DNA from 4 places in the Halomonas rhizosphaerae genome. Region 2 is predicted to be linked to each of the others. Evidence: predicted binding sites of a transcription regulator. Region 2 holds the regulator's gene; each other region holds the start of a gene.
The links. The regulator sigma-54, encoded in region 2, starts transcription at its own class of promoters, with help from an activator protein. The targets are predictions, from matches to a motif close to TGGCACNNNNNTTGCTNT.
Positions count from the first base shown of each region.

Region 1 (4,325 bases), on a different contig from region 2:
CGGCGAACTGACGGGCGTTGGTGGTGTTCTGAAAGCCGAAGTAGACGGCATCGGCGCCCTCGTCCACGGCACGCTTCAGGGCGGGCAGGTTGCCGGCGGGGCAGACGAGCTCCATGGCGAGACTCCTCTCGATGAAAACCCGACCATGCTAGTCGACCATCCCAGCCGGGCCCTTGACTGGCGTCATGGCGAGGCGGCATTCGCCGGTGGCGTGATGCAGGTCATGCCGGGGCCATGCGACCGACATCCGGCAAGGCCTGGCGCGAGTGTCTGACCTAGTCTTGGGTCAGGCCTGCTCATCAGGCGGGGTGGTCATGGACATTGAACGGCTGTTCGATGCGAGTTACGTGCGGGTCCTGAGCCGGGAGGTCGAGGGACAGGCGTTCTTCGAGGCCTTCTATGAGCGCTTTCTTGCGGCCTCCCCGGAGGTGGCGGTGAAGTTTCGCCATACCGACATGGCGCGCCAGCGGGCCATGCTCAAGAAGGCCTTCTATCACCTGCTGGCGTTCTACGCGTCGAGCCATGCCGACTACTACCTGCAGCAGGTGGCGATCAGCCACGATCGCGCCCACCTCGACATCGCCCCGGCGCTCTATGACCTCTGGCTCGAGACCCTGATCGACACGGTTCGCACCTTCGACGAGCAGTTCGATGACGAGGTGGAGCTGGCCTGGCGGCTGGTGATGACGCCGGGCATCGTCTTCATGACCTTCCATTACGACCGCGGCACCCGTTGCGACTAGGCCGGTGCAACGAGCCCCCATGGGCGGATGTCCATGGGGGCCGATACCATGGAATCAGCAGATTGGCGAATCAGGAAGCGGTCGCCGGCCTGGCGTCGCAGAGCGGGCAGAAGTCGGCCTGTTCACTGTGGCCCAGACGCAGCCCGGTGTGGTGATCGGCGATCTGCCGGTAGAGCTTCTGGAAGCCGGGGCTGCCCTCGGCGGGGCTCGCAAGCGGGATGCGGGGCGACATCTCATCCAACTCGGCGGCGGGGATACAGCGCTCGATGAGCGGATAGAGGTGGCGGTTCTCGCTGTGCAGGTGATGGTGATAGAGCTCGCTGAAGGCGCGAGCCAGGTTGAGTCGGCCGGGGTCGAGCTCATCCTCCGGTACCTCATCCGCCTGGCGGCGGAAGCTCGCCTCGAGTTCGTTTCCATCGCGGGTGATCCGCCGGTGCTCCTCGCTGAGCACCGCCAGCAGCTCGCCGCTCTGCGCATGGCAGCCGGCCAGACGGGCGAAGAGGACATCCTCTACCGGATGGTGCCACTCCTCGGGCTGGTGGGTCAGGTAGTGGCATAGCCTGGCCAGCAGTCGGTAGTCGGGGAACTCGTCGCAGGCCGCGATATGCAGCTGGCGGTCGAGGATGCAGAGCAGCGCCGCATAGCGATGGTGGTCGGCGTGCAGGCGTTCGAGAACGATGGCTTTCATGGTGGCCTCCCTGACGCGCCACCGGCATGGCGACGCGTCGCGGTTGGGTGCGCCTGGCGCTCAGCCGGCGCGTTCGAAGAGCAGGTTGTTCTCCAGGTGGATGTGCTGCATCAGGTCGTCACGGAACTCGTGCAGCCCGGTGTAGAGCGCGCGCCAGGTGGTGCAGGCGCCCTTGGGTGGGGTGATGTCGTCGGTGAGCGTCGCCAGCTGCTCGAGATGTTCGCCGTGGTCGTCGTGCTCGTGGCGCATCACCGCGATGGGCCCCCGGGCCTGGGCGCCCATGCCCCGGCGCAGCATCGGGAAGAGGATCTGCTCCTCCTTCTGCATGTGGCTCTCCATCTCCTGGTAGATCGTGGTGAGCAGGTCGGCCAGGCCGTTGGGGCAGGTGTCACGCTCGCCGTGGACCTGCTCGACGCGACGGGCCATGCGCACCAGTTCGGGTAGCTGCTGGCGGTGGACGTCGTGGTAGCGGGTCAGGATATGGTCGATCAGCTCGTCGTTGCTGGCCGACTGCCAGTCGCGCTCGTCGCTGGCCCCGGACGGCAACGCCTCGAGCGCGTCCACCAGCGCCTCGGGGGCCAGGCCGATGCGCTCGGCGGCCTCGCGCAGGCTGATGCGGCCACCGCAGCAGAAGTCGATATTGTGGTCGCGAAACACCCGGGTGGCACCCGGCAGGGTCAGGGCGGTGCGGCCGACGGTCTGTTCGATCAGGCTCATGGCAGGAGCTCCTTGGTCAGAGAGGTGACGGTCTACATGGAGCAAGCGGCGTGCCATTTTCCAGCGGCCTGTTTTATGGGGCCTTGCGGCCATGATGGTGAAAAATACCCGAATCGATTAGGGTAGATAGAACCCTTGAAGGTGAATATCACCATGCTCGACGAGACCCTGCTGGCGGACCTGGTCGCCGACCTGCCCAGCGCGGTGCGCCTGCAGCGCCTGGTACGGACCCTGCGCGAAGGCTTTCGCTGCGGCGCCGTCTGCCTGCTGCGCCTGGAGGAGGGCAGCCTGGTGCCACTGGCCGTGGACGGCCTGGTGCGCGAGGCGCTGGGACGGCGCTTCGAGGTGGCCCAGCATCCACGCCTCGCCACCATCCTCGCCAGTCGGCGCACCACCCTCTTCCCGCCCGATGCCAGCCTGCCCGACCCCTACGATGGCCTGGTGGAGCAGCAGCCCGGCCAGCCGCTGCATGTCCACGACTGCATGGGGATCAGCCTGCACGTGGAGGGCGAGCCCTGGGGGGCACTGACCCTTGATGCGCTGGAGGCGGGGACCTTCGGTACCGCCGACCGGGCGGCCCTGGAACGCTATGCGCTGCTGGTCGAGGCGGCGGTGCGGGTCAGCCGCCTGGAGCGTGACCTGCGCGCCCTGCGCATGGCCCAGCAGGAGAGCGGCCTGCCGCTGGCGGCCCCCGAGGCGCGCGATATCCTCGGCCACAGCGCAGAACTCCAGCGGCTGCTGCGCGAGCTCGATGTGGTGGCGGGAGTGGACCTGCCGGTGCTGCTCAGTGGCGAGACCGGGGTGGGCAAGGAGCTCTTTGCCCGCCGTCTCCACCGTCGCTCTACTCGACACGCCGCCCCGCTGGTGCAGGTCAACTGCGCCGCCCTGCCGGAGTCGCTGGCCGAGAGCGAGCTGTTCGGCCATGTGAAGGGGGCCTTCTCCGGCGCCACCGCCGAGCGCGCCGGGCGCTTCGAGGCGGCCGACGGTGGCACCCTGTTGCTCGACGAGGTGGGCGAGCTGTCGCTGCCGGTCCAGGCCAAGCTGCTGCGCGCCCTGCAGGAGGGCGAGGTGCAGCGCCTGGGCGAGGATGTCCCGCGGCGTGTCGACGTGCGCATCATCGCTGCCACCAACCGGCAACTGGCCGAGGCGGTACGCGACGGCAGCTTCCGCGCCGACCTCTATCACCGCCTGTCGGTCTATCCGGTGGCCATTCCGCCGCTGCGCGAGCGGGGCAGCGACGTGCTGGTACTGGCCGGCCACTTCCTGGAGATCAACCGCACCCGGCTCGGGGTGCGCAGCCTGCGCCTCTCGGCGGACGCCGAGGAGATGCTGCTGGCCTATGCGTGGCCTGGCAACGTGCGCGAACTGGAGCATGTGATCAGCCGCGCTGCGATCAAGGCCCTGAGCCACGGCGCGCGGCGCGACGAGATCATCACCCTGGCGCCAGCCTGGCTCGACCTGCCCGTCCCCGAGGGGGGAGGCGGGGGAGCACCGGAAGCGTCGGAGCACGCCGCTGAGGTCGCCGCATCGAGCCTGCGCGAGAGCGTGGAACGGGCCCAGCGCCGGGCGATCCGCGAGGCGCTGGACGCCTGCGACGGCCGCTGGGCGGCAGCGGCTCGGCGCCTGGCGCTGGACCCCTCTAACCTGCACAAGCTGGCCAGGCGACTGGGGCTGAAACCGGGGGGCTGAGCCTTTCCACTGCCCTTTGATCGAGGTCATCCCGCGGCGGCTTTCCGCTGGCGGAGGCATCGACCCAGTGCTAGATAGTAACTGATTACTATCTTTTGAGGCTCGAGCATGTCGCAGCGCCAGCATCTCCCCGCCAACGAGCGTCGGGAGCGCACCGTGGAGGCCGTCATCGAGCTATGCGGCCGTGAGGAACCCGCCACCCTGACCACCGGGCGTATCGCCCGACGCATGGGCGTCACCCAGGGGGCGCTGTTTCGCCACTTCGCCAGCAAGGAGGCCATCTGGGAGGCGGCGGTGGCCTGGGTCGCCGAGCGGGTGATGGCGAGGATCGCCGCCGCCGCCGAGGGCGTCGAGGACCCTCTGCTTGCCCTAGAGGCGATGTTCCTCGCCCACGTGGCCTTCATCGCCGAGCACCCGGGGGTGCCGCGGCTGCTGATGGGCCAGCTGCAGCACCCGCGGCCCACGGCCGCCAGTCGACTGGTGCGCGA
Region 1 covers NZ_JASCQQ010000034.1:70,623-74,947, forward strand. Annotated here, with positions in the region: gene ubiU (ubiquinone anaerobic biosynthesis protein UbiU) at 1-115, opposite strand, end outside; gene QLQ86_RS15795 (globin) at 315-743, shown strand; gene QLQ86_RS15800 (hemerythrin domain-containing protein) at 814-1,431, opposite strand; gene ytfE (iron-sulfur cluster repair protein YtfE) at 1,492-2,148, opposite strand; gene norR (nitric oxide reductase transcriptional regulator NorR) at 2,302-3,837, shown strand; gene QLQ86_RS15815 (TetR/AcrR family transcriptional regulator) at 3,946-4,325, shown strand, end outside.
Region 1: a site for sigma-54 is predicted at 2,187-2,204, ahead of ytfE (iron-sulfur cluster repair protein YtfE). Genes of this name have one in related genera too.

Region 2 (4,325 bases):
GCCTCCTGGCCCCCGCCGAGCGCTGGCAGCTCGACACCGAGGTGCTCCACTTCGACGCCGACAGCGGCCATGCCTGGAGCGACACCCCGGCCCTGCTGCGCCAGCCACCCCAGCGGATGCGTGGCGAGCGCTTCGACGCCTGGATCCATGACAACCGTGCCCGGCTGACCGACAATGTGCGCGGCCACCATCCACCCGACACCCGCGAGGACCCCGAGTCATGACGCGTCCCCCCTTCGCCCCCCTGCTGACCCTCGGCGTCATCGGCCTGCTGCTGGGCAGTACCCCGGCCCTGGCCCTGGAGGGCGATGCCAGTGCCCCGATCGAGGTGGAGGCCGACCGCCTCGACCTCGACGACCGTGCCGGCACCGCCGTCTACACCGGCGACGTGGACATCCGCCAGGGCAGCATGCAGCTGACCGGCGCCCGGGTGGAGATCCAGCGCAACGACCAGGGCCAGCTCACCCGCGCCACCGCCACCGGCGAACGCGCCTACATCGAGCAACAGCCCGCCCCGGACGAGCCCCTGGTCCGCGGCTGGGGGCGCACCATCATCTACCACGTCGCCGAGCGGCGGATCGAGCTGATCGACCGGGCCGAGCTGCACCAGGGCAGCGACACCTTCGACGGCGGCTACCTGGAATACTTCCTCGACCGTCGGGTGGTCCAGGCCCGCTCGGATGCCGAGGGCGTCGATGACCGCCAGCGCGTGCGCATGACGCTGGAACCCGAGCAGCAGGACGGCCAGTGATGAAGACCCTGAGCGCCCTCCACCTGGCCAAGAGCTACAAGCGCCGCCGGGTGGTGCAAGACATCAGCCTCTCCATCGAGCAGGGCCGGATCGTCGGGCTGCTCGGCCCCAACGGCGCCGGCAAGACCACCTCGTTCTACATGATCGTCGGACTGGTGCGCGCCGACGCCGGGGAAGTCCATATCGACGACCTCGACCTCTCCACGGCGGCCATGCACGAGCGGGCACGGGCCGGCATCGGCTACCTGCCCCAGGAGGCCTCGATCTTCCGCAAGCTGTCGGTCGCCGACAACATCATGGCGATCCTCGAGACCCGCAAGGACCTCGACCGCGCCGGGCGCCGGGCCCGGCTCGAGCAGCTGCTCGAGGACTTCCACGTGACGCATATCCGCGACAACCTCGGGATGAGCCTCTCCGGGGGGGAGCGCCGGAGGGTCGAGATCGCCAGGGCCTTGGCAACGGAACCCGCCTTCATCCTGCTCGACGAGCCCTTCGCCGGGGTCGACCCCATCTCGGTGGGCGAGATCAAGGGCATCATCCGCCAGCTCAAGGCCCGCGACATCGGCGTACTGATCACCGACCACAACGTCCGGGAGACCCTCGACATCTGCGACACCGCCTACATCGTCGGCGATGGGCGCATCATCGCCGAGGGCGATGCCGAGGCGATCCTCGCCAACCAGCGGGTCCGCGAGGTCTACCTGGGCGAGGACTTTCGTCTCTGACCGCAATCAACTGATATGCTTGTCGTTATTCCGCGACGGCATGAAGATTGCGGATGGCACGATTGTTGCAGATTTTGTGCTTGCAAGCCTCCCGACCAGCGGCTAGGGTTGGGGTTTTCGGCGAGTCGAGGGCACTCCTCTCATGGCCATGAAGGCGTCCCTGCAGCTGCGCGTCGGCACCCAGCTGACCATGACCCCCCAACTGCAGCAGGCCATCGCGCTGCTGCAGCTCTCGACCCTGGACCTGCGCCAGGAGATCCAGCAAGCACTGGAGTCCAACCCCATGCTGGAGGTCGAGGATGACTTCGGCGAGCAGGCGGTGAGCGAAGCGCCCGACGAGGAGTGGGCCAGCGAGATCCCCGACGAGCTCAGCACCGACAGCGACTGGTCCGACACCTACCAGGACCTCGGCACCGCGCCCGCCGGCGGCAGTGGCGAGGGCCCGGACTTCGAGCGCCAGGCCTCGGGCCAGAGCCTCCAGGGGCACCTGGCCTGGCAGCTGGCCATGACCGACCTTGACGCACGCCAGCAACGCATCGCCGAGAGCCTGATCGACGGCGTCAACGGCGACGGCTACCTGACCCAGCCCCTGGAGGAGATCCGCGACGGCCTCCGAGCGCAGGGCCTCGAGGGCCTCAAGACCCGCGAGGTCGAGCAGGTGCTGTTGCGCCTGCAGCAGTTCGAGCCCACGGGGGTCTTCGCCCGGGACCTGCGCGAGTGCCTGATGCTGCAGCTGGCCACCCTGCCCGACGACACCCCGCTGTTGCCGCAGGCCCGCCGCCTGGTCCGCCAGTTCCTCGAGGCGCTCGCCGGCGACGACCGCCGCCTGCTCAAGCGACGGCTCGGCCTCGACGACGACGCCCTGGACACGGTGATCGAGCTGGTGCGTTCGCTGGACCCGCGCCCCGGCAGCGGCTTCACCGACAGTGACGGCGCCTATGTCATCCCCGACCTCATCGCCCGCCACACCCGCGATGGCTGGCAGGTGGAACTCAACCCGGAGGCGATGCCGCGGCTGCGCATCCAGCCCGACTATGCCGCCCTGATACGACGGGCGGACAAGAGCGAGGACAACCAGTTCCTCAAGGACCACCTGCAGGAGGCGCGCTGGCTGATGAAGAGCCTGTCCAGCCGCAACGACACCCTGCTGCGGGTGGGCCGCGAGATCATGGTGCGCCAGCTCGACTTCCTGGAGCACGGCGAGGAGGCGATGAAACCGCTGATCCTGGCCGACATCGCCCAGGTCGTGGAGATGCACGAGTCGACCATCTCGCGGGTCACCACCCAGAAGTTCATCCACACGCCGCGCGGGATGTTCGAGCTCAAGTACTTCTTCTCCAGCCAGGTGGGGGGCAGCGGCGAGGGCGACGCCCACTCCAGCACCGCCATCCGGGCACGCATCCGCAAGCTGATCCAGGACGAGCCCCCTCGCAAGCCCCTCTCCGACAGCAAGTTGGTCACCCTGCTCGATGAGGCCGGCATCAGCGTCGCGCGACGCACCGTCGCGAAGTACCGCGAAGCGATGGGCATCCCCTCCTCCAGCGAACGCAAGCGGCTGCGTTGAAGGCCTCTCGCTGGCGCTCCCGCGGCCCCCGGACTTCTTCCTCCCACACGGACGCAAGCGGTTGAAATGACGCCGGTCATGCGCCTCTCGAATCCCCTCGTCCGAGGGGGTATGCAGGACAGCAAAAAGGGTTACAATCGACCCATAACCCGACAGAGCAAGGAGCGTGTCATGCAAGTCAACATCACCGGCCATCATGTGGAACTGACCGACGCCCTGCGTGACTATGTGCAAGAAAAGCTCGCCCGCGTGGAGCGCCACTACGACAACATCACCAACGTGCAGGTCACCCTCTCCGTGGAGAAGGAGCGCCAGCAGGCGGCCTGCACCCTGCATGCTGCCGGTGCCGATCTCCATGCCGAGGCCATGGAGAACGACATGTATGCCGCCATAGATGCCCTGGCCGACAAGCTCGACCGCCAGCTGGTCAAGCACAAGGAAAAGGCCCAGGCCCGCGCCCAGGGCGCTGGCGCCCGCTGATTTCGTCATGACACTGGACGCCATCCTGCCCCCCGAGCGCACCCTCTTCGATGTGCCGGGGGGGAGCAAGAAACGGGTGCTGGAGTTCTTCAGCACCTTCATCGCCCAGAACACCCCGAGTCTCGACAGTCAGGAGGTCTTCAGCCGTCTGATCGGGCGCGAGCGACTGGGCAGTACCGGTATCGGCAACGGGGTCGCCATTCCCCATGCCCGCAACCCTCACTGCAAGGCCCCCATCGCCGGTTTCCTCAAGCTGGCGGAGCCGGTGGACTTCGACGCCATCGACGGCGAGCCGGTCGACCTGGTGTTCGTGCTGCTGGTGCCGGAGGAAGCCGACGAGGCTCATCTGGCCCTGCTCGGCCAGGTCGCCGGGGTGATGAACGATGCCGATACCCGTGCCCGGCTGCGTCACAGCACCAGCCAGCGCGAACTCCATGAGCGCCTCACGGAGGCGATCCGACGACAGGCCCCGGCCGGCTGATCCTTCCCCCTCGGGCCTGCCCGGCCATCCCACGACCAGGAGACCCGCATGCAGCTTGTGATCATCAGTGGCCGGTCAGGCTCCGGCAAGTCGATCGCGCTGCAGGCGCTGGAAGACCTGGGCTACTACGCCATCGACAACCTGCCGGCCATGCTGCTCGGTGCGCTCGTCGATGAACTGCAGGATGACCGCTCGCTGCGCTCCTCGATCGCCGTCAGCATCGATGCCCGCAACCTGCCCGCCGCCCTCGAGCGCTTTCCCGAGCTGCTCGAGGAACTGCGTGGCCGCCGGGTCGACTGCCAGGTGGTCTACCTGACCACCGAC
Region 2 covers NZ_JASCQQ010000032.1:11,656-15,980, forward strand. Annotated here, with positions in the region: gene lptC (LPS export ABC transporter periplasmic protein LptC) at 1-224, shown strand, start outside; gene lptA (lipopolysaccharide transport periplasmic protein LptA) at 221-751, shown strand; gene lptB (LPS export ABC transporter ATP-binding protein) at 751-1,476, shown strand; gene QLQ86_RS14710 (RNA polymerase factor sigma-54) at 1,619-3,040, shown strand; gene hpf (ribosome hibernation-promoting factor, HPF/YfiA family) at 3,212-3,520, shown strand; gene ptsN (PTS IIA-like nitrogen regulatory protein PtsN) at 3,528-4,001, shown strand; gene rapZ (RNase adapter RapZ) at 4,050-4,325, shown strand, end outside.

Region 3 (4,325 bases), on a different contig from region 2:
GCCCCAGGCCCTCGAAGAGCTGGTTGTTGGCATAGACCTGCTCCTCGATCTCGCGGGACTGGGCAGAGGCGGCGATCCCGCCGTCACTCTTCTGGTGTGCCTGCAGCGCCGCGGCGGGATCCTCGGCGCCGAGCAGGGCGGCCGCCTTGGCCGGGCTGTCGCTCTTCAGGATGCCGACCATGATGTGGCGCAGCTGTACCTCGCCGGCCTCGACCCAGGGGCGGCTCTGGTCGTGGAAGCGCGCGCAGTAGGGGCAGTTGGGGTCGGTGAAGGTGTAGATCACGCGCTCTGCCTGCGACTCGCCGTCCTGGATCCAGTGGCTCTCCTCGAGCTGCTGCCACACCTCGGCCTCCTGGCCGCTGCGCACGTGCTCGTCCAGGGGCGCCGCGGAGAGGTCGTTGCCCTCGGCATCGAGCAGGGTGCCGACCACGGCATGGTCGCCGTCCGACGTGAGGTAGACGGCCATCTCGCGCCCGCGGTGGCTGGCGGCGTAGCCGCTGAGGCCACCCGGGGCCGCGAATTCACCGTGGATCTCCAGGCCCTGGTCCACCAGGGCCTGGACCGGGGCCGGCCAGTGCTCGTCGGCGGCGAGCGTCGAGGTCAGCGAGAGCGTGACCAGGCCGGCCAGGAGGGAGAGGGGAAAGGTTCGCATCGCGCTGTCCTGTTATGAAGAGATGTCATGAAGGGATGTCGGAAAGGGGGTGTCGTGGGGACCCGCCGGGGGCCCGGTAGTTCCCATCCTGCCACGCGCCCATTAGCCGTGGATTAATTCCTGCACCCGCCGGCGGGGCGCGATGTCGCAGCCCGCTCCCCGTCAACGGCGAGGCAGGGTAAGCTCGACGCGTCCCCTTGAGCCCATGGAGTCGACCGAGATGCGCATCGCTGCCCTGCCGCTGGTCCTGTTCTCGCTGTTCAGCGCCACTGCCCTGGCCCAGTCCCTCACCGTCGAGGAGGCTCGGGTGCGGGCGGTGCCGCCGGGGTCGCCCACCACCGCCGCCTTCATGGAGCTGTCCAACCCGGGCGAGACGGACCTGGCGCTGGTCGGGGGCAGCTCGCCCCTGGCTGGCAGCCTGGAGCTTCACAACCACGTGATGGTGGATGGCGTGATGCAGATGCGCCAGGTCGAGACGATCCCGGTCCCGGCCGGCGAGACCGTGCGGCTGGCGCCCGGCGGCTGGCACCTGATGCTCTTCGAGCTGGCGAGGACTCCGGTCGAGGGCGAGCGTGTCGCGCTCACCCTGACCCTCGACAACGGCGAGACCCTGACCGTCGAGGCCCCGGTGAGGCGGGTGCAGCCGATGGAGGAGGGCGATGGCGAGCACGCGGGCCACTGATCAGCCCGGGTCCAGCAGCCACAGGCTGCGGTAGGGGGCCAGGCTCGCTTCCCGCGTCCAGGGGACATCCTCCAGCAGGTCGATCCAGCCGGGGGCGTCGAGCACGTCCAGGGCGAGCGGCTGGCGTCGGTCGGTAACGTTGTGGATCGCCAGCAGGCGCCGGCCATCGGGAAGGGGCCCTCGCTCCAGCACCAGCAGCGCCGGCGGGGCGGGGATCACACGCTGGGGCGCTTCCGGATGGAAGCAGGGCTCCCGGCGCCTCACCGCCAGTCGACGCGTCAGGGCCAGGAACACCTCGCGGGTCGACGTGTTGCGGCTATCGAGCAGCTCCTCGAGTTCGCGGCGTTGCCAGCGACGGCGGTTGATCGCCCGCAGGCGGCCGCTGCGCTCGACCCCTTCCAGGTCGTTGAGGGTGGCGGTCAGCGAGTGCACGTAGAGGGCGGGAATACCCTGCAGGGCCAGCATCAGGTGCTGGCTGCACAGGAAGCGCTCCACCTGCCAGGGGTCGGCCCCCCGGCGGGTCCCCTTCATGGCCTCGAACCAGGTGATGTTGATCTCGTACGGGATGTCCTGCCCCCGGGGATCGGCGCGCATGCTGACAAAGCCGCCGAAGCGATGCATCAGCTCCAGCAGGGCCTCGACCTCGTGGGCCGGCAGCCAGCCCTCAAGCGGGCGTACGCCGATGCCGTCGTGGCTGGCGGTGAAATTTACGTAGCTGCAGCCGGGCGGGAGCTCGGGCAGGCTCTCCAGCCAGCGGGCCAGGGTGGCCGCCTCGCCGCTGGTCAGGGTATGCAGCAGCAGCGGTGGCAGAGGGAACTGGTAGACCAGATGCGCCTCGTCGGGGACCGGGTCGTGCATTGCACCGGAAAGACGCTCGAGGCCCCCGTCTGGAAGACGGTCCAGACCGAAGTAGCTGAGGTTTTCCCGATGCGGCACGTTGGTCTCGGTCAGCAGCAGGGTGCCGGGCGCCATGTGGTCGACCACGGCCCGCAACAGGCGCACCACCTCATGGGTCTGGGGCAGGTGGATGCAGGGGGTGCCTGATTCCTTCCACAGGTAGGCGATGGCGTCCAGGCGGATCACTCGCGCACCCTGCTCCAGGTAGAAGAGCAGGATACCGATGAACTCCAGCAGCACGTCGGGGTTGGCGAAGTTCAGGTCGATCTGGTCCTCGGAGAAGGTCGCCCAGAGGTGTCGCGTGCCACGGCGGGTGGCGACCGGCACGAGCAGCGGGGAGCTGCGCGGCCGCACCACGTCGGAGAGGTCGGTGTCGGGATCCATCTCGATGAAGTAGTCGCGGCCCGGCAGGCTGCCGGAAAGGTAGTCGACGAACCACAGCGACTCCCGGGAGACGTGGTTCAGCACCAGGTCGACGATCAGGTCCTTGCGCTCGGCCAGCCGGTGCAGGTGTTGCCAGTCGCCCAGCGCCGGGTCGACCTCCCGGTAGTGGATCACCGAGAAGCCGTCGTCGCTGCTCCAGGGAAAGAAGGGCAGCACATGCACGCCGCTGAAGCTGTCGGGCAGGCGTGCCTCGAGGAAGGCCTGCAGCACCGCCAGGGGCGGGGTGTCGCCGTCGAGCAGGCTGTCGCCGTAGGCGATCAGCCACTGGTCCCGCTCGCTCCATAAGGGGGCTGCGACTGGCGTCGTTGAGGAGGGCATGGCACCGCGATGGTGCGAGAGCAGCGTCAGCAGGCGTCGCAGTACCTCGTCCCGGCGCGGGCCGTAGAGCAGGTCGAGGTGCTCGCGGGCGCGTGCGCTGAAGGCGGCCTCGTTCAGGGGCGGGGCGAGGGAGCGGGGCAGGGGCATGGTGGCATCCGTTGGTCGGCCTGGGATGCCAGTGTCTTGCATGTCCCGTGCCACTGCAGGACGGCTGCCAGGTCGATTGCAGTTGACCATGGCGAGGCCTGCCGACGGATCGGCACCGGGAAATGCGGCAATCCGCGATAGCCCCGGGGCGCTTGCCCCTTGGCTGGGCGCTCTCCTCGCGAACCGTTACAATGCAGCGACAGCCTTTCCATCGACCTCGGGTTATCCCTATGCATTGCCCCTTCTGTGGCGCCAACGACACGCGCGTGACCGATTCTCGCCTGGTGGCGGATGGCGACCAGGTACGGCGGCGGCGCCAGTGTGCGGCCTGCGGCGAGCGCTTCACCACCTACGAGACCGCCGAACTGGTGATGCCGCGAGTGATCAAGTCCGATGGCACGCGGGAGGTGTTCGACGAGGCCAAGCTGCGTGCCGGCATGCTGCGGGCGCTGGAGAAGCGTCCGGTCAGCGCCGAGTCCATCGAGGCGGCGGTGGAGCGCATTCGCCAGAATCTGCGCGCCCGTGGCGAGCGCGAGATCCACGCCCGGGACATCGGCGAGGAGGTCATGCAGGCCCTCAAGCGCCTCGACCAGGTGGCCTACATCCGCTTCGCCTCGGTCTATCGCAGCTTCCAGGACATCGACGAGTTCCGCGCCGAGATCGACCGCCTGGCCCAGGAGCCCGGCTTCCCCACGGACCCGTCGGGAGCGCCGTGATGGCGGAGCACGCCTTCCCCGAGGCCTGGATGGCGCGCGCCCTGACGCTGGCGCGTCGCGGGCGCTATACCACCGCCCCCAACCCCCGGGTGGGCTGCGTGCTGGTCAAGGATCACCGGGTGGTCGGCGAGGGCTGGCACCAGCGGGCCGGCGAGCCCCATGCCGAGATCCACGCCCTGCGGGCGGCGGGGAAGAAGGCGCGCGGCGCCACCGCCTACGTGACCCTGGAGCCCTGTTCCCACCACGGACGCACCGGCCCCTGCGCCCTGGCGCTGGCCGAGGCCGGCGTGACGCGGGTGGTGGTGGCCATGCAGGACCCCAACCCCCGGGTCGCCGGCCGGGGCATCGCCCGGCTGCGCGAGGCCGGCATCGAGGTGGCGGTGGGCATGCTCGAGGAAGAGGCCCTTGCGCTCAATCCCGGCTTCGTGATGCGCATGTCCCACGGCCGGCCCTTCGTGCGCCTGAAGAT
Region 3 covers NZ_JASCQQ010000027.1:157,609-161,933, forward strand. Annotated here, with positions in the region: gene dsbG (thiol:disulfide interchange protein DsbG) at 1-652, opposite strand, end outside; gene QLQ86_RS12080 (copper chaperone PCu(A)C) at 873-1,334, shown strand; gene QLQ86_RS12085 (sugar phosphorylase) at 1,335-3,140, opposite strand; gene nrdR (transcriptional regulator NrdR) at 3,371-3,856, shown strand; gene ribD (bifunctional diaminohydroxyphosphoribosylaminopyrimidine deaminase/5-amino-6-(5-phosphoribosylamino)uracil reductase RibD) at 3,856-4,325, shown strand, end outside.
Region 3: a site for sigma-54 is predicted at 3,176-3,193, ahead of QLQ86_RS12085 (sugar phosphorylase). Genes of this name have one in related genera too.

Region 4 (4,325 bases), on a different contig from region 2:
CAATCGCGCAGCAGGAAATGCTGGCAGGAGAAGGGGTAGACCATGGCCAGGCGGGGCCGCGCCACGTGGGGATGGCGGGCCAGCCACTCGCCCAGGGCGCGGGCGCTGCCCGCCGGGTCGTCGCCCAGTGCCGCACCGCTCTGCTCACACAGCCGCGAGGAGAGCACGAGGGTGTTGCCGTTATGGCTGAGGGTGGCGGGTGCCAGGGTGTCGCAGGGGGCGCGTTCCATGCCCAGGCTCATGGCGAGCGGCAGGGGCGCGAGCATGTGAGCGCCGTCGAGCAGGCCGGCCGCGACCTTGTCGCGCAGCGTCGACCAGGCGTTCTCCCGTGACAGCGTGACCTCCAGGCCCTGCTCGGTGAAGAAGCCCTGCTCCCGGGCCACGATCAGCAGAACCGCATCGACCAGCGGGATGAAGCCGAGCGTCAGATGCTCGAGTTCCGGTGTCGTGGCAGACGACATGGTGGTGTCCCTCATGACAATGACCCCTTGTCCAGGTGCTCCAGGATATCGATGACGCTGTCGGCCACCTTGGCGATGCGCTGGCCACGGTCCATGGCGATCTTGCGCAGCATACGGTAGGCCTGCTCCTCGTCGCAGTCCTGGTGCTTCATCAAGAGTCCCTTGGCGCGCTCGATGCGCTTGCGGTCGCTGAGCTGGTTGCGCACCTTGTCGAGCTCCTGGCGCATCGATTGAAAGGCGTCGAAGCGGGCGATGGCGACCTCGATGATCGCCTTGACCCGGCCGGGGACCAGGCCGTCGACCACGTAGGCGCTGACCCCGGACTCGAGCGCCGCCTGCATGGTCTCGGGGTCGTGCTGGTCGGCGAAGAACACCACTGGACGGGGGTTCTCGCGGTTGAGTATCGCCATGCTGTCGAGGGTGTCGCGGTCGGGCGATTCCATATCGATGATCACCACGTCGGGTTGGTGACGGGCGACCATCTCGTTGAGGCTGGCCGGGCCTTGGAGCCGACAGGCCACTTCGTGACCTTCCTGGGCCAGGGCCTCCTCGACCATGGCGGCGCGCACGAGTTCGTCGTCGACCAGCAGGATCTTCAGGGGTGGGGGCATGGTGACATCGCTCGTCGTTTGGCGTCTGACCCACCTGCAAGCAAGATGCATTCCAGATTCGCCTTTTGCCGGCGGGGGAGCCGCCCTGGCGGTGCGGCGACACCCCGGGGCGTCTCATGCTGCACTGCAGTGGTGCGGGCACTTGCCCGGGTGCGTCGCGACTGGTGCAGGCGGGGCGCCAATGACGCGCTGCGAGCGTCCCGCCGGGCAGGGCAACCGATCAAGATGACGAGGGTTTTCGTGGCCTGGCACATGGCTTGCTTGGGGTAAAAGCAACAACCGGGGGTGGCCAGGTGGTCATCCCCGCGGCAGACGGCAACGACGCCCACCTGCGCCTTCCCTTCCGGGACGACGCGGTGGGCGTCTTCGTTTGGCCGCCCATTCCCGGCTAGCCTCGAGGAGGTCGACATGCAACAGGCCCGAACCACCTGCCCCTACTGTGGCGTCGGCTGTGGCGTTCTGGCCCAGGTGGACGACGAGCAGATGATCCACGTGGAGGGCGATGCCCAGCACCCGGCCAACTACGGGCGCCTGTGCGTCAAGGGCACTGCACTGCACGAGACGCTGGGAGATCACGGCCGGCTGACCCGGCCTCGGGTCGACGGCGCAGAGGTCGACTGGGACACCGCGCTGGACAGCGTGGCCACTCGCCTGGCGGCCATCCGCGAGACGCAGGGGGCGGAAGCGATCGGTGCCTATCTCTCCGGACAGCTGCTCACCGAGGACTACTACGTCGCCAACAAGCTGTTCAAGGGCTTCGTCGGCACGCCGCATCTCGACACCAACTCGCGGCTGTGCATGGCCTCGGCGGTGACCGCCCACAAGCGCGCCTTCGGCGCCGACGCCGTGCCGTGCTGCTACGAGGACCTGGAAGAGGCCGAACTGGTGGTGCTGGTGGGGTCCAACCTGGCCTGGAACCACCCGGTGCTCTACCAGCGCCTCAAGGCCGCCAAGACCCGCAACCCGCTGCTGCGCGTGGTGGTGATCGACCCCCGCGTCACCGATAGCTGCGAGATCGCCGACCTCTACCTGGGCCTGGCGCCGGGCAGCGACGGCCGGCTGTTCACTGGCCTGCTGGCCCGCATGGCCGACACCGGCAGGCTCGACCGGGTCTATCTCGACCGCCACGCCGCCGGCCTCGAGGAGGCGCTGGCCGCGGCGCGTGAGGAGGACACCACGGTGGAGGGAATCGCCGCCGACTGTGACCTCGACCCGGAACGGCTGGAGACCTTCTACTACTGGTTCACCACCCAGCTGCATGTGGTGACGCTCTTCTCCCAGGGCATCAACCAGTCCTCCAGCGGCACCGACAAGGGCAACGCCATCATCAACTGCCACCTGGCGGGCGGCAAGATCGGCCTGCCCGGCGCCGGTCCCTTCTCGATCACCGGCCAGCCCAACGCCATGGGGGGGCGCGAGGTGGGCGGGCTGGCCAACCAGCTCGCCGCCCATATGGACTACGACACGCCCGGCGCCATCGACCGTGTCACGCGATTCTGGACCACGCCGGGACTGGTGCCGAGCCTGCCCGAGGAGCCCGGCCACAAGGCGCTGGCGCTCTTCGAGGCGGTCGAGCGTGGCGAGGTGCAGGCGGTGTGGATCATGGGCACCAACCCGGCGGTGAGCCTGCCCGATAGCAACCGCGTGCGCCGCGCCCTCGAGCGCTGCCCGCTGGTGATCGTCTCCGAATGCGCGGCCGCCACCGACCTGCTGCCCTATGCCGATATCGTGCTGCCGGCCTCCGGCTGGTCCGAGAAGGATGGCACCGTGACCAACTCCGAACGCTGCATCTCGCGCCAGCGCGGCCTCCTGCCGCCGCCGGGAGAGGCACGCCACGACTGGTGGATACTGGTCGAGGTGGCCAGGCGGCTGGGGTTCGGCGAGGCCTTTGCCTACGCCCATCCCGCCGAGATCTTCGACGAGCACGCGCAGCTCTCGGGCTTTGAAAACGATGGGAGCCGGCTGTTCGATATCTCCACCCTGGCCGGCCTCGACCGTGCCGCCTATGACGCCCTGGCCCCCATCCAGTGGCCGGTGACGGCCGACGCCCCCCATGGCACCGCCCGGCTGTTCGAGGAGGGTCGCTTCGCCACCCCGGATGGGCGAGCCAGGCTGGTGCCGGTGCGGCCCCGCGGCCCCGCCCAGGCACTCAGCGAGGCGCGACCGCTGCGCCTCAACACCGGGCGGGTGCGCGACCAGTGGCACACCATGACGCGCACCGGCCGGGCCCCGCGGCTGATGAACCACCGCGCCGAGCCCTTCATCGAGGTGCACCCGGACGATGCCGCCTCCTATGGCATCGCGGACCAGCAGCTGGCGCGGCTCGTCGGCGCCGGCGGCGACTATCTCGGCCGGGTACGCCTCTCCCGGGCCCAGCGCCGCGGCGAGCTCTTCGTGCCCATCCACTGGACCGACCAGTTCAGCGGCCGGGCGCGCATGGGCGCCCTGCTCGAGGGACACGCCGACCCGCTGTCGGGCCAGCCGGAATCCAAGCACGGCGCTGTGGCCCTCGCCCCCCTGGCCTGTGAGTGGGAGGCGACCCTGGTGGTCGCCGATGACCTGGCCGTCGAGCCGGCCTGGTGCGGCGAGGTCGACTACTGGGCGCGCATCCCCCTGGCCCGGGCGCAGCGCTGGCAGCTGGCCGGCGCCGAGGCGGGGGACTGGCTGGCCTGGGCCGCCCGGCGGCTGGGGGTGGCGGCGTCGCTGTGGTGTGACGACCCGGCCCAGGGCCGACTGCGGGCGGCGGGCCTCCAGGCGGGGCGTCTGCGCTGGTGGCTGATGGTGGGGCCGCCGGCCGAGCTGCCCGGCCTGGCCTGGCTCGATGCGCGCTTTACCGAGGCGGCGAGCGGCGAGGCGCTGTCCACCGGGCAGAGGCGTCGGCTGCTGGCCGGCTGCGATGACGGGGCCGGCGACAGCGGGCCATTGGTCTGCAGCTGTCATCAGGTGGGGCAGGGGACCATCGTCGCCGCCATCCGCGAGGGGGAGACCAGCGTCGAGGCGCTGGGCGCCCGTCTCGCCTGCGGCACCCAGTGCGGCAGCTGCATTCCCGAACTCAAGTCCCTGATCGAAGAACGTGCCGAAGAGGAGGGGAGCCATGCGCGCGTCAAGCCGCAACCCGACGCCATCGATGTCGCTTGAGCCGGCAACCAGGGCGTGCATGCCGCTGGCGCGTCTCGCCCAGGGGACTGGCCGCCGGCTCGCCGAGCGGTTCGGCAGCGCTGCGCGTCGCGTGGACGGGCCGCGGGAAGGCGAT
Region 4 covers NZ_JASCQQ010000003.1:20,542-24,866, reverse strand. Annotated here, with positions in the region: gene QLQ86_RS00325 (CmpA/NrtA family ABC transporter substrate-binding protein) at 1-461, opposite strand, end outside; gene QLQ86_RS00320 (ANTAR domain-containing response regulator) at 473-1,072, opposite strand; gene QLQ86_RS00315 (nitrate reductase) at 1,481-4,210, shown strand; gene cobA (uroporphyrinogen-III C-methyltransferase) at 4,167-4,325, shown strand, end outside.
Region 4: a site for sigma-54 is predicted at 1,319-1,336, ahead of QLQ86_RS00315 (nitrate reductase). Genes of this name have one in related genera too.